Regions from separate parts of the Ohtaekwangia sp. genome, predicted to be linked through region 2. Evidence: riboswitches for the same ligand, from Rfam matches in the RefSeq annotation. Region 2 holds a riboswitch; each other region holds the start of a gene.
What was found. A riboswitch is a leader RNA that binds a small molecule or an ion and turns the genes downstream of it on or off. The one in region 2 is predicted to bind S-adenosylmethionine.

Region 1: linked by a shared signal. The riboswitch ahead of metH (methionine synthase) and the one ahead of V7Q33_RS14825 (O-acetylhomoserine aminocarboxypropyltransferase/cysteine synthase family protein) in region 2 are both predicted to bind S-adenosylmethionine.
Region 3: linked by a shared signal. The riboswitch ahead of V7Q33_RS17935 (phytanoyl-CoA dioxygenase family protein) and the one ahead of V7Q33_RS14825 (O-acetylhomoserine aminocarboxypropyltransferase/cysteine synthase family protein) in region 2 are both predicted to bind S-adenosylmethionine.
Region 4: linked by a shared signal. The riboswitch ahead of V7Q33_RS17950 (hypothetical protein) and the one ahead of V7Q33_RS14825 (O-acetylhomoserine aminocarboxypropyltransferase/cysteine synthase family protein) in region 2 are both predicted to bind S-adenosylmethionine.

What each region holds. Positions count from the first base shown of each region.
Region 1 is NZ_DAIQRQ010000003.1:123,015-126,176, reverse strand. It holds partial or broken gene metH (methionine synthase) at 1-1,993, opposite strand, end outside; SAM riboswitch class I at 2,046-2,166, opposite strand; gene V7Q33_RS02570 (Ppx/GppA phosphatase family protein) at 2,634-3,162, shown strand, end outside.
Region 2 is NZ_DAIQRQ010000035.1:40,082-43,243, forward strand. It holds gene V7Q33_RS14820 (homoserine O-acetyltransferase family protein) at 1-266, opposite strand, end outside; gene V7Q33_RS14825 (O-acetylhomoserine aminocarboxypropyltransferase/cysteine synthase family protein) at 340-1,662, opposite strand; SAM riboswitch class I at 1,942-2,059, opposite strand; gene V7Q33_RS14830 (tetratricopeptide repeat-containing sensor histidine kinase) at 2,180-3,162, opposite strand, start outside.
Region 3 is NZ_DAIQRQ010000052.1:3,998-7,159, reverse strand. It holds gene V7Q33_RS17940 (ATP-grasp domain-containing protein) at 1-638, opposite strand, end outside; gene V7Q33_RS17935 (phytanoyl-CoA dioxygenase family protein) at 675-1,523, opposite strand; SAM riboswitch class I at 1,812-1,924, opposite strand; gene V7Q33_RS17930 (hypothetical protein) at 2,176-2,919, opposite strand; gene V7Q33_RS17925 (DUF4097 family beta strand repeat-containing protein) at 3,041-3,162, opposite strand, start outside.
Region 4 is NZ_DAIQRQ010000052.1:8,142-11,303, reverse strand. It holds gene V7Q33_RS17955 (SusC/RagA family TonB-linked outer membrane protein) at 1-532, opposite strand, end outside; gene V7Q33_RS17950 (hypothetical protein) at 622-1,560, opposite strand; SAM riboswitch class I at 1,849-1,956, opposite strand; gene V7Q33_RS17945 (YeiH family protein) at 2,214-3,162, opposite strand, start outside.

The DNA.
Region 1 (3,162 bases), on a different contig from region 2:
GGCATCGTCTCTGCGATTCAGCAGGACATCTTCTACACGCTCCAGCAGCTCTTTGTCGATCTCATCGTATACTTCCAGCATCGTTGGGTTTACAATACCCATGTCCATACCATTTTTTATAGCATGATACAGGAAGGCAGAGTGCATTGCTTCGCGCACTTTCTGATTTCCTCGAAAGCTGAACGACACGTTGCTTACACCACCACTCACATGTGCACCCGGTAAATTTTCGCGTATCCATTTGGTAGCACGAAAAAAATCAAGTGCGTAGTTACGGTGCTCTTCTATACCGGTAGCTACCGGAAATATATTCGGATCGAAAATGATATCCTCCGGAGGGAACTTTACTACGTTCACCATGATATCATAGGCGCGCTTGCAAATCGATATTCTTCGTTCGTATGTATCGGCTTGTCCCTGTTCATCGAATGCCATCACTACTACAGCAGCTCCATAGCGCTTCACCAGCTTTGCCTGACGAATAAATTCTTCTTCTCCTGATTTTAAGCTGATGGAGTTTACAATGCCTTTACCTTGCAGGCATTTCAATCCGGCTTCGATCACCTCCCACTTGGATGAATCGACCATTACGGGTATAACTGCAATCTCCGGTTCAGAAGCCATTAAGTTCAGATACTTGACCATGGCTGCTTTGGAGTCGAGCATCCCCTCATCCATGTTCACATCAATCACCTGCGCTCCACCCCTCACCTGGTCGAGTGCTACTTCCAATGCTTCTTCAAATTTATCTTCCTTAATCAGCTTCAGAAACTTTGCCGAACCTGTTACATTCGTTCGTTCTCCAATGTTAACAAAATTCGACTGCGGTGTAATTTCTATTGCTTCAAGGCCACTTAATTTCAATCTGTAATCCATGGGTGGGTCAATTATCAAAGCCTGCTTTCGCAGGATGTTGCTTTATTATTCGAGGTTAGCTTTCGACTATATATCGGATGATTTTTTTGTATATATATGACTATCAGTTTACAGTTTCTGCTACTGAAGTCTGTATTAGTCGTGGTTTATATTTAGCAGCTATGGATGCTATGAGTTTAATATGATCGGGTGTAGTGCCGCAGCAACCACCTACAATATTGATCAATCCTTCCTTGAGAAATACTTCAACCTGCGAACCCATCTCTTCGGGGGTTTGATCGTAATGTCCAAACTCATTGGGAAGCCCTGCATTTGGATACGCGCTCACAAAGAATGGCGCCTTCTCATTCAACACCTGTAGATACGGTCTCAACTGGCTCGCACCAAGCGCGCAGTTCAATCCTATACTTAACAATGGCACATGCGATACAGACACAAGGAACGCTTCTGTAGTTTGCCCGGATAATGTTCTTCCACTTGCATCGGTAATCGTTCCTGACACCATCACGGGTAACGTCTTGCCAATTTCATCAAACAACTCCTGTATCGCGAACAGGGCAGCCTTCACATTAAGTGTGTCAATAATCGTTTCCAGCAGCAGTATATCTGCGCCTCCGTCTATAAGACCTTTTGCCTGTTGCTTGAATGCAAGGGCAAGCTCATCGAACGTAATCGCTCTATAGCCCGGGTTATTTACATCCGGAGAAAGTGAAGCCGTCTTGTTGGTAGGCCCCATAGCACCGGCCACAAATCGCGGCTTGGACGGATCTTTTTTGGTATACTCATCTGCAACTTCTTTGGCAATCTTTGCAGAGTAATAGTTCAGGTCATATACCGCATCTTCCAGATGATAATCGGCCTGGGCAATGGTTGTACCACTAAACGTGTTGGTTTCGAGTATATCCGCACCTGCTTCCAGGTATTGACGATGTATTTCTTTAATAATGTCCGGACGCGTGATAGAAAGAACATCGTTATTTCCTTTCAGCGGAGACGGATGGTTTTTAAAACGCTCACCGCGAAAGTCTTCTTCTTCCAGCTTATACCGCTGAATCATCGTACCCATAGCACCATCGATTACGAGGATACGTTCTTTCAAAATGTCTTCGATTTTCATAAAGCCCTCCATAATTTGATATTCGCTATCCAGAGAGCCCGTAAGGTGGGTTTACTTATCTTTTCCACCACAAGTCAAGTATTTGTAGTGAAAGGGATTTAGCACAACATTCCTTCCGGAATAGGATGCTAAGACGTCATCGGGCCCAGTCCCTCAGTCTTTCTGGATAAGCAAGCACAAATAAAATGAATAGGAAGGAAACTACAAAACTTTAAAGCTGCGAGCTGCGATGCGTTAGCCGTTATCTGTTACACGTTAATCGAAGATGGCTTTCGTGTAGTGGAAAACAATTAACAAGGTAACGATGTGAAATTTTAATAACGAACAAGGAACATCAGTTAACGAATAGTTAAGGTTACCAAGTTAACTGTTACTTGGTGGAGTTTATAACGGTTAACCTGTAACAGTTAACGTGTAACCCATTCTTTCAGCAGGCGGCCCAAAACCTGTTGCCATTTCCCGCAAACGTTTATTGAAATTTAACTTTGCAGATTGCATCTCGAACGAATCATTTCATGATCTTTGCAATACCAAATTGTACCTCAGCCATGAACCAATATTCCACGGGTATTTGTAACCTCTCGTTTGTGTTAACGGCTCCGCTATCTGTACTTTATCCAGCATCTATACTCCGCGCCGAATGAAAATTGCCGCCATCGACATCGGTTCCAACGCTATACGCTTTCAGGTTTCTACTGTACTGACGAACGATAAAACACACCCGGTATTTAAAAAACTGGAATACATACGCTTTCCGCTTCGTTTGGGACACGATGTGTTCACTACTCAGCGCATCAGTGATAAAAGCATCAGCAAGTTCAAGAAGCTTATGAAAGCTTACAAATTGTTGTTGGAACTTTATGAGGTAGACAGCTATATGTTCTGCGCAACCTCGGCTATGCGCGAATCTGATAACGGAAGTGAATTAGCCGACCAGATACAGGAGGAATTTGGCATCACCATCAACATCATCGATGGCAACCGTGAAGCTGAGCTAATCAATCGGGCCATCAGCTCATACCTCACAGACGAAACATATCTCCATATTGATGTGGGTGGTGGCAGTACCGAGTTAAACTTGTACGCTGGCGGCAAAAAAATAAAAACCCGCTCTTTCAAGATTGGATCAGTACGTGTACTCGAGCAAATTGATTCTCCCCTCATGTGGC
Region 2 (3,162 bases):
GTAGATCCATAACATCCACCCAATATATTCGCACAGATAATGAAATGATCTTTAGGATCGAAAGCACTTCCGGCACGGAACAGATCACCCCACCAATCCGTAAAATCAGAACTGCCGGTTAAAGCATGGCATACCCATACAATGTTAGAGCGGTCGTGGTTGAGTTTACCGAGTGTGGTATATTTCAGCTGAAAGCCGGGAAGTATGTTGCCCGACTCCAATTCAAATGGATGATGATAATGAAAGGTGTGATCGTGTTTTTCCATGGTGGTGGCAGTGCTTCATCCGCTCCCTCTCTCCGGTAAAGGAGAGAGGACGGATGCTTATTTAAAACTTAAACTAGGATACTAATTCGCCCTGGTATACTTTCTCAAACGCCTGCTGCAGATCGGCTTTGATATCGTCTATATGTTCTATCCCTGCAGAGATTCTTAATAATGTTGGCAATACACCTGCTGTGATTTGCTCTTCTTCGGTTAATTGCTGATGCGTAGTGGCCGAAGGCTGTATAATCAGTGTTTTTGCATCGCCTACGTTTGCCAGATGGCTTACGAGCTTCAGGCTGTCTACAAATTTAGCGGTGTGTTCTTTGGTGCCTTTTAATGTGAAAGAGAGCACAGCGCCGAAGCCATTGCGTAAATATTTTTTAGCGAGCTTGTGATAGGTGCTGCTGGTAAGGCCCGGATAATTTACACTCTCCACCAGATCGTGTTGTTCAAGCCATTGTGCCAAGGCAAGCGCATTGTCAACAGAGCGTTGCACGCGCAGGGAAAGTGTTTCCAAACCTTGCAGTAACAGGAATGAGTTGAAAGGACTCAGTGAGGGGCCGAAGTCGCGAAGACCTTCTACGCGTGTGCGGATGATGAAGGCTATATTCGGTAAACCAAGAGGATTTCCTTCACCGAATACTTCCCAGAATTTCAAGCCATGATAACCTTCCGATGGTTCTGTGAACTGCGGGAATTTTCCATTGCCCCAATTATAGTTCCCTCCATCTACAATAACTCCGCCTATAGAGGTGCCGTGGCCACCAATCCACTTCGTAGCAGATTCAACCACTACATTGGCTCCATGCTCAATCGGGCGGAATAAATATCCGGCAGCACCAAATGTATTGTCTACTATCAATGGCAGATCATGCTTGCGGGCAACCGCAGCAATCGCTTCGAAGTCGGGTATATTAAAACCGGGGTTACCAATCGTTTCAAGAAACAATGCCTTTGTTTTTTTGTCGATCAGTTTTTCAAATGCTTCTGCTTTATCGCCTTCTGCAAAACGCACTTCTATACCCAGTCGCTTGAAAGCAACTTTAAATTGGTTGTACGTGCCGCCATAAAGAAATGAAGTAGAAACAAAATTGTCGCCTGCCTGCAGAATGTTATTCAAGGCAAGAAATTGTGCAGCTTGCCCGGAGCCGGTAGCCAGTGCAGCTACTCCGCCTTCCAACGCTGCAATACGTTTTTCAAAAACATCTGTGGTGGGGTTCATGATGCGCGTGTAGATGTTGCCGAATTCTTTCAAGGCAAAAAGATTAGCGCCATGTTCAGAGTCTTTGAATGTATAGGACGTAGTCTGATAAATGGGCACAGCACGGGAGCGGGTGGTGGGATCAATCTCCTGGCCTGCATGTAATTGAAGGGTTTCGAAATGTAAATTTGACATAACTATATATTTGTTGGGTTGTCGTAATTGTTTTAAGAAAAAGAATTTTTGATGTAGCCGTAACCGTGCCTGTCACCTGGCAGATCGTGAGGCTAGTGTGTTGCTGAAAGCGGTGCGCTTAAAGATTAACAGCAACAGCACGTGCAACAACACGCGTTGTTGGCGCACATGCAAATGAAATTACGAATGATGATGTTGAATGTCTCGGATAAATAAGCACGAAGGCTATGCAAGCCTTTTCCTGAAATGATGTTGTTGATGATGCTTTTCATTTTCATCGGTTTATATTTCCCGGCGTGGACCATCCACACCGGAGTCAGGATTTAGCACCTTTTCCCTGTTGGGAGTGGTTGCTAGCGCTTCTCAGAGCCTGTCTCTCCGCGCTTCTTTATAAATCGATCAAGCAAGAGTGCTTATTCGACTTTGATGTCACAAACGTAGAGCCTGAAAAAGTTGTTTCCAAGCCCGACCGGAAAATTTTTTTTGTTATAACTGCATACAACCGTTAGTAAATGCCTTACAGTATAGACTGGCGGCCAAAAAATGGCAGTTTTACCGTAAAAGATGTTCCCTGAAAAACTTCACTTTTAAACGATACATCGCCGTGAAGCCGCTCTACCGCACGCTTTAGTATATATAGCCCAAGGCCGGTTCCCTCCACACGGTCGTTGGCGCGGAAGAACATATTGAACACTTTCGTCTGCAATAGTGGATCTATACCAATGCCATTATCCGTGACAATAATGATCAGTGATTGCTCATCACGCGCAATGGAAATGTGAACAATTGGCTCCTTATCAGGCATGGAATACTTGATCGCATTTTCAATGAGATTCTGTAAAATAGTATTTACTATGGCCCATTCTGAGTAAAATTCCAGGTTGGGCTCGATCTCTATTTTAAATGATATGCGTTTGAAGTTGTCGAGAAATTGATAGGTGTTAATACAGTCGTGCAGCAGTGTTTCAAAATCGATCTTTGTTTTGTTTACTTCCGCATGATTCATCCGTGTGAGGTTGATGAGATCAAGCACAATGTTATCGATACGCAGAATCTGTGATTGATACATATCTATATACTTCTGCAGCTTTTCATCTTTTACCTCATACTTCATCAGGTTGTTCAAGCCAAGCAAAGAAGATATAGGTCCTTTCAAATCGTGCGATACCCGGTAAAAAAATGAATCGAGTTCTGCATTTTTCTTTTCGATGATCTCGGTTTTGCTACGTTGTATCTCTGCTTCAAGCTCCAATACCTTTACTTTCGATATTGCTTCATAACTCTTTACTGTTTTGTGTGTATCCGTGGCAATAATCGCTTCCTTGATGTGTATATACTGCTCCAGAAAATGCAACGCCTCATCTAATTTACCTTCGCTTTTGGCAACATGGTGCAGATTATATACCGATTTGTAGCGTATAACCCGGATGTTATACTGATCGGCCACCTGTTGTGCGAGCAAAAGTAATTTTCGTGCCTCTTCAAATTGACGCAGCTCAT
Region 3 (3,162 bases), on a different contig from region 2:
TATACTTTTGAAGCATACAGCAACTCGCCCTTCAGAATCTCTGCCCGCACAATATAATTCCCTTTCGGTGATATATACTCCTGTATTACAAATGACTTGTCGCCATATACTGGTAACGTGTCGTTGATGATTGCATTCACAAGCGCGCTGAACGAGTCGAAGCGTGTGGTTGTAATGTGATCATTCAGTCCGTTACTCTTGAGCAGGATCGGAAAGCTCAGCTCATTCCCCGTTGCAAGCAGTTGGTCAATGCTGCTTACGATACGTGTTTTTGGAAATGGTATTCCCAACGATGCAAACACCGAAAGCTGTCGCGATTTGGTGCTGAGTATTTCTGTAGCACGCGATCCGTTCATCACTTTGCTGCTGTTAATCGTGCCATTCAATTTCTCTACATGCTTTACATACTCTGTCGTTTGTGCTATACCCAATGCGTTGTGTGTAAAGTAGGGAGGCGAGCTCATATCGTTGAATACAAGACTGTAAGGCACTTCGTATTGAGCAGGATCATATAAATGGTCTGCGGGGTTTATCGTTTCAAATGCAATACCTCTGCTGTATAATTTTTCAAACAGCGGATTGTATTGTTCGGGGTGTGCGTAAATAATGCCGATTGGTTTTTCAAAAAATGAATGCATGGTTGTAGTTTTAATTAGTCGGTAACACATCAGAATTTATGCCGCTTTTCGAAAAGCAGGTATCAGGTTCTTATGTTTTTTACTGCCTACCAGCGGTAAAAGGTGCAGATATAGTGGTGTGCTGCTCTTCTCCGTCTTCGGGTTATATTTTCCAACGATCATCGGTATATACATTACGCGTCTGCGGCTTGCAGCACCGGTAAGGGGAGAAGGAGCTACACGGTGCCATATTCTTCCGTCATGAATAACCAAGTCGCCAGCCTTTGCATCGACCAGCACTTCGTTCTTGTCATCGTAATTATTTAAATAATATTTTTTACGGAAGAGTAAATCCCAAAGCCCTTGTTTGTGTGTGCCTGGCAATACGCGCAGCCCGCCTTTATCGGCAGAAGAATCGTCCAGGTAAAAACCGATGTTCAGCATGGGGGCTACTTTTTTACCGTAGAAAATATCCCGGGCACTATCGGTATGCCATCCCATGTGATAGAAGTTACTGCCTTCCGTATTTACATAATGATTGAATACGACTCCGTCTTTTTCTTCCAGCCCGAGGCGTGCACCTTCCGGCATTAATACTTTCAAAGCCTGCAGGGCCGAATTGTTAGCGAAGTTTTTTACCGCCTCACTATGTTGATTGGTAAAGGCAAAGCGTTGTACAATGGTTTTACCATTTTCATCCACACCATATTTAATGGGCACACCATTTATTTTCTGCACATTGTTTTCAACCCAGCGGCGTTGCACCTGCTCGGTAGAGTGTATAATCTCTTCAACCGTTTCGCGTGATGCATAGTTTTCAAAGTGAATGAAGCCATTCTTCTGGAAGAAGTCAATTTGTTCTTTTGTTAATGTGCCTTCGAAAGTGAATTTTTTATAAGTAGCCATGATGTTTAAATATTTAAGGTGTTCGATGTTTAATGTTCCGTGTTTACATAGTATTGAATGGGCGTTTACTTTTCTGCTTTTCGTGTTTGCTCTTGGTTTAACGAAAAGACATACTCATACCGATGCCTGCTCTTTCAGAGTAGAACTGTTCAATAAACTATATAGGGGATAAAGGATAGACTGAATCAACAACAACAGCAGTTGCACATTCGGGGGTTCATGTTGATAGCCTGCGGGGACATGTTACTACGAACGAAGAAATTTTTCCTGTGTTTCATATTACGTTAAATTTTATAGTTCCAATTTTTTTATTGGTAGGATTTAGCACCTTTTCGGCCCTCACGGCCGGTAGGTTGCTAGAGGTTCATTGAGCCTATTCTCTTCCCTCTTCTGTATAAAATCAATTTGGTGTAATTGATTTGTCTACTAAATCGATAGACAAATGTAGGTATTGAATTTTAATGCACAACATTTTTGTGAAAATTTTTTTGTCAGCCGGATAAGGTTAATGTTTAATACGTTGACGTAAAACAGAAGAGCCTGCCAGGCGGCAGGCTCTTACTCCTGAAATGATGCAGCATCGCTAATGGTTCATGAATAGATCTAACCCAAACCTTCTCAATGAATATAGTATGCTGCAAACATGGGTTGGTTAATTGGCCTTGCGCAGGTATACATTGCCGTATTTCGATTCGAAACTATAGCGCGGGCCGTTACCGGGTTTTGCTGATACGTATGTGTGGAAGTTTTCATTCTTCGAAACATCGCCTCCAAATTTGGCGCTGAGGTTTGTATAAATCTCTCCATAATTAGTTTCCGCTGTCAGCTCACCGGTGGCACTTTCAGAGAGTGAAGCATCTACGGCACCATAGGTAGCGGCTACCGTTAGCGGACCTGTAAATGATTTGATCTCAACAACTCCATAAATCGACTCGATGCGTGTCTCCATGTTGCGTGGAACTTTAATCTCCAGAAATATTTCCATGTCAATACCACAACTCATCCGGTCAAATTTACTCTTACCGTTCTGGTCCTGGTATTTCCTGAGCTCTTCCTGGTTCTTGAATACTATTTTCTGTGCACCATCATATATAGTATATCGTTTGGGAAGATTCTTCATATTGGCAATCTCGTTACGCACAGTAACGGTATTGCCCGTTGTGGATGTTTCCAGGGTAAAAGCATCGTCACTTTCGCCACCGTTTATACTCACCGTTCCCTGTACGGATATCTCATTCTTGTCCCAGGTGGTAACGCGGATCAGCTCCGGGTAATCAAAGTGCATCGCGATCTTTTGGCCCGGCTGCACAGCGATGGACTTATTGATGGCGGTTTGTGCATATTCTTTTATCGGAAGGGTGAGCGCTGCGATGATGAATAATACATTGATTTTCATAGCAAAGTATTTTTATTGGATTAAAAAACGCTGACAGTTTGGGGTGTTGCCTTCCAGTCTTCCTTCCGGGAAAGAAGAGATACAGATTTAAGCATGTCTTAGGCTGTCAGCGCCGAGTGTGCTACTTTTTGCGCAGATAAATATTGTTGTGTGTAGAAGAGAGGTTGATCTCTAGTCCACCACCGTTGAGCTTGCCGGTAATGTTGTCGCTATATTTGATCATGTTGCCTGCCTTGTCTATCT
Region 4 (3,162 bases), on a different contig from region 2:
GCGGTTCACTACCCGCGGTAATAGAATTGTTACCGCGTATCTGCACGCTCACACCACCACCGGGTTGCCCGGAAGTTTGTGTTACAACAGCACCTGCCACGGCACCCTGCAGCAAGCGTTCCACCGAAGCCACCGGCTGGGCTTTCAGCTCAGGCGAGACAGAAGCAACAGAGCCGGTAATATCTTTTCGTTTTTGTTCTCCATAACCGATTACTACGATCTCATCCAGCACATTTTCAATTTGCAGGGTAACGTCCGTAGGTTCGCCGGTCAGTTCATATATTTCTACTTCCTGTTGTTTATAGCCTACCAGGTTTACCTGTAGTGTAAACGGAAATTCTTTGGGTGGTGTAAACTCAAAGTTTCCTTCTGTATCCGATATAGCATACGAAGATGATCCTTTCAATACGATGGTAGCACCGGGTAAAGGATCTCCCGCTGCATCTTTAACAGACCCGGTCAACTTCTCCTGTGCATAGGCAAATCCGGAGAGTATAACCGAGACGAATGTGGTCAGTAAAATTCTTTTCATTTTTAAAAGGTTAAAGGATTACCATGCAGCGCTCGATTCTGAGTGCTGCGAGGTTGTTTGTTAGTATAGTTTGTTAAATCCGGTTGCTGTTATTGGGCGGCTGCGCGTTGTTCGAATTTTTCCTTCTCAATCTCGAAGCGCTTGAGCTCCGGCTTCAGGTATCCGAACGCATGAAGATCGTTCTGGCTGTTGTCGATCACCCAGAGTAAAAATTTCAACGCCTCCGCGTTTGTATTTACTTTGCTAAGCGACAGATGCAGATACTCTACCGGTATATTTTTGATTTTTTCATCGCTTTCGAGGCGTGTGATTACGGCATCAAGGTCATCGAATATTTTTTCGCTGTCACTCACACGGCCATTATCGTCAAGGTCGATGGGAAGTATGGATAAACCTGCTGCAGGCTTACGTGTTTTTGCATCGTAAAGAAGTCCGAGTGTGCCATACGATACACCGGTAGTATCTTTCAGCAAGGCTTTGATCAAATGCTCATCCGCACCGGCAATAGCTTTACCGGAAATGTTTTGCTGTTCATAACCAAAGTAATGTGCGAACGTAACCGGTGCGCCCGCTTTTTGCAGCCGCGTGTAAATAGTATAGGGTACTTTTATTTCCTGCTTCTTATCCTTATCAGCCAGGATGTCGTGAAAATATAGTTGCTTGATCAGCGGGGCTGTCAATCCTTTATCATGATATACCTTGGCGAAAGCGGAAAACGCGTTGGCCACGGGCAGCAAAGCGTAGCGGCCAATGTAAAGATAATCGCGACTATCTTTAAACGACTTTTCTGCTTCGTATGCTTCGATCAGCAGGTCATACTTGGCCGGATCGGTTGTAGTACGTGTCTCGATAACTATATCTGCAGAAGGATTGACTGTTTTATAGTCTTTGATCCACTTTTCTACCAGCGGATATGCGAAGCGCACACCGGTGATCACCACTTTGCTTTTCTGTGTTTCCTGGGCTACACTCGCACTGGCTATGAGCAGCAGGAAATAAACTATCAATACGGAAATGAAAGATTTCATGTCTTTTTATAAATGAAATGGTAAATGAAACAACCGGAAATTGGCGGCTACGGTATACACCGGGCCTTAAAGAAATTCCACCAAAAAATCCTTAAGACCGGTGTATCCGGAACCATATAGCGTTAATGAGTGCTTATCGAATGATAAGGGTTTGCGAGCGCAGATATAGTATATGCTCAGCACATGGAACAACAACAGCAACAACTACCGTGGTAGCGTGTAAAGGAAGCGGCATATCTCGCAACAGAGAATGCCCTGGTTGAAAAACTGTTCGTTTTCATGGGGTTGATTTTATAGTTCCAAACTTTATTGGCAGGCTTGAGCACCTTGTCTTTGGTGGATGACTGGTTGCCAGAAGTTCACAGAGCCTGTTCTCTCCCTTCTTCGCTATAAAATCAATCTGGTGGGAATTGATTTGTCTACTAATTCGATAGACAAAAGTATGTTGGCGGTATTATATATGCAAGGCTCAACGATTTATTTTCTTCTATTTCGTGTTAATTTTTTAATAGGAGGATATAGATGTCTAACTGTTGTTAGGGCAGCAATTATGAAAACAGCTCGTTTGTGGGATCTATATATATAAGAGTGCTCAAAGCTATATATAGCGTTTGCAGGCGATTGACTTGTGGAAAATGCTACACGCTATGCTGTCAGCTGAATAGTAAAAATGCAATAATGAGTGTGATAACAATATTGAATCCCTGCGCGATCAGGAAAGCATAAAGTGGTTTTTTGCTGTCTTCGTTAAAAAGATCAGAAAATTTTGTTTCCAAGCCAATACTGGTAAAAGCGAGGGCGAACCACAACGTCTGAATGCTTTTTAAACTGTCTTTTACAACGGTTACTGTGTCGGCTTTCAGTATGAACGAGAAGAGGAGGGAGGCAGCGACAAATCCCAGCACAAATTTAGGAAAGCGCTCCCAGATAACACCGAGTGTAGGTTTGGTTACACTGCCATCGGCTTGTGTTTTGTTGGTATACGTCCAATATATACTAATGGCAAAGGCTGCCACCCCCAACAATACATTCTGCGAAAATTTTACTATCGTACTGACCTTTAGTGCCGTGTCGCCTACTAACGATCCCGAAGCAACCACCGCTCCCGTGGTGTCGATGCTACCACCCAGCCAGGCACCGGTAACTTCCTGCGAAAAATGAAAGTAGCTGGCGATATAGGGCATCACGATCATCATGGGTATAGCCACAATAAGTACCAGCGAAATAACATACGAGAGTTTTTTGGAGTCGCCTTGTATGGCACCGGCCGTAGCAATAGCAGCCGATACACCGCAAATGGAAACGGCACTGGAGATCATCATGGTAAGTTCTTCATCAAGCTTCAGCTTGCGACAGATCCAGTATGCAAAATACCATACACTCAGTACAACAGCCAGCGCCTGTATTAACCCCAGACCACCGGCTTTGAGTATATCTGTGAAAATTACACCGGTACCCAATAAGACAAGACCAATCTTGACAAATAACTCGGTAGAGAGTGTACTTCGAAACCAATCAGGGAGTGTTGTGGCATTGCTAATGAGCAGGCCTATGGAAAGACTAAAAATGACAGCTTCAAGATTCAGCGACTTAATAGTGCTG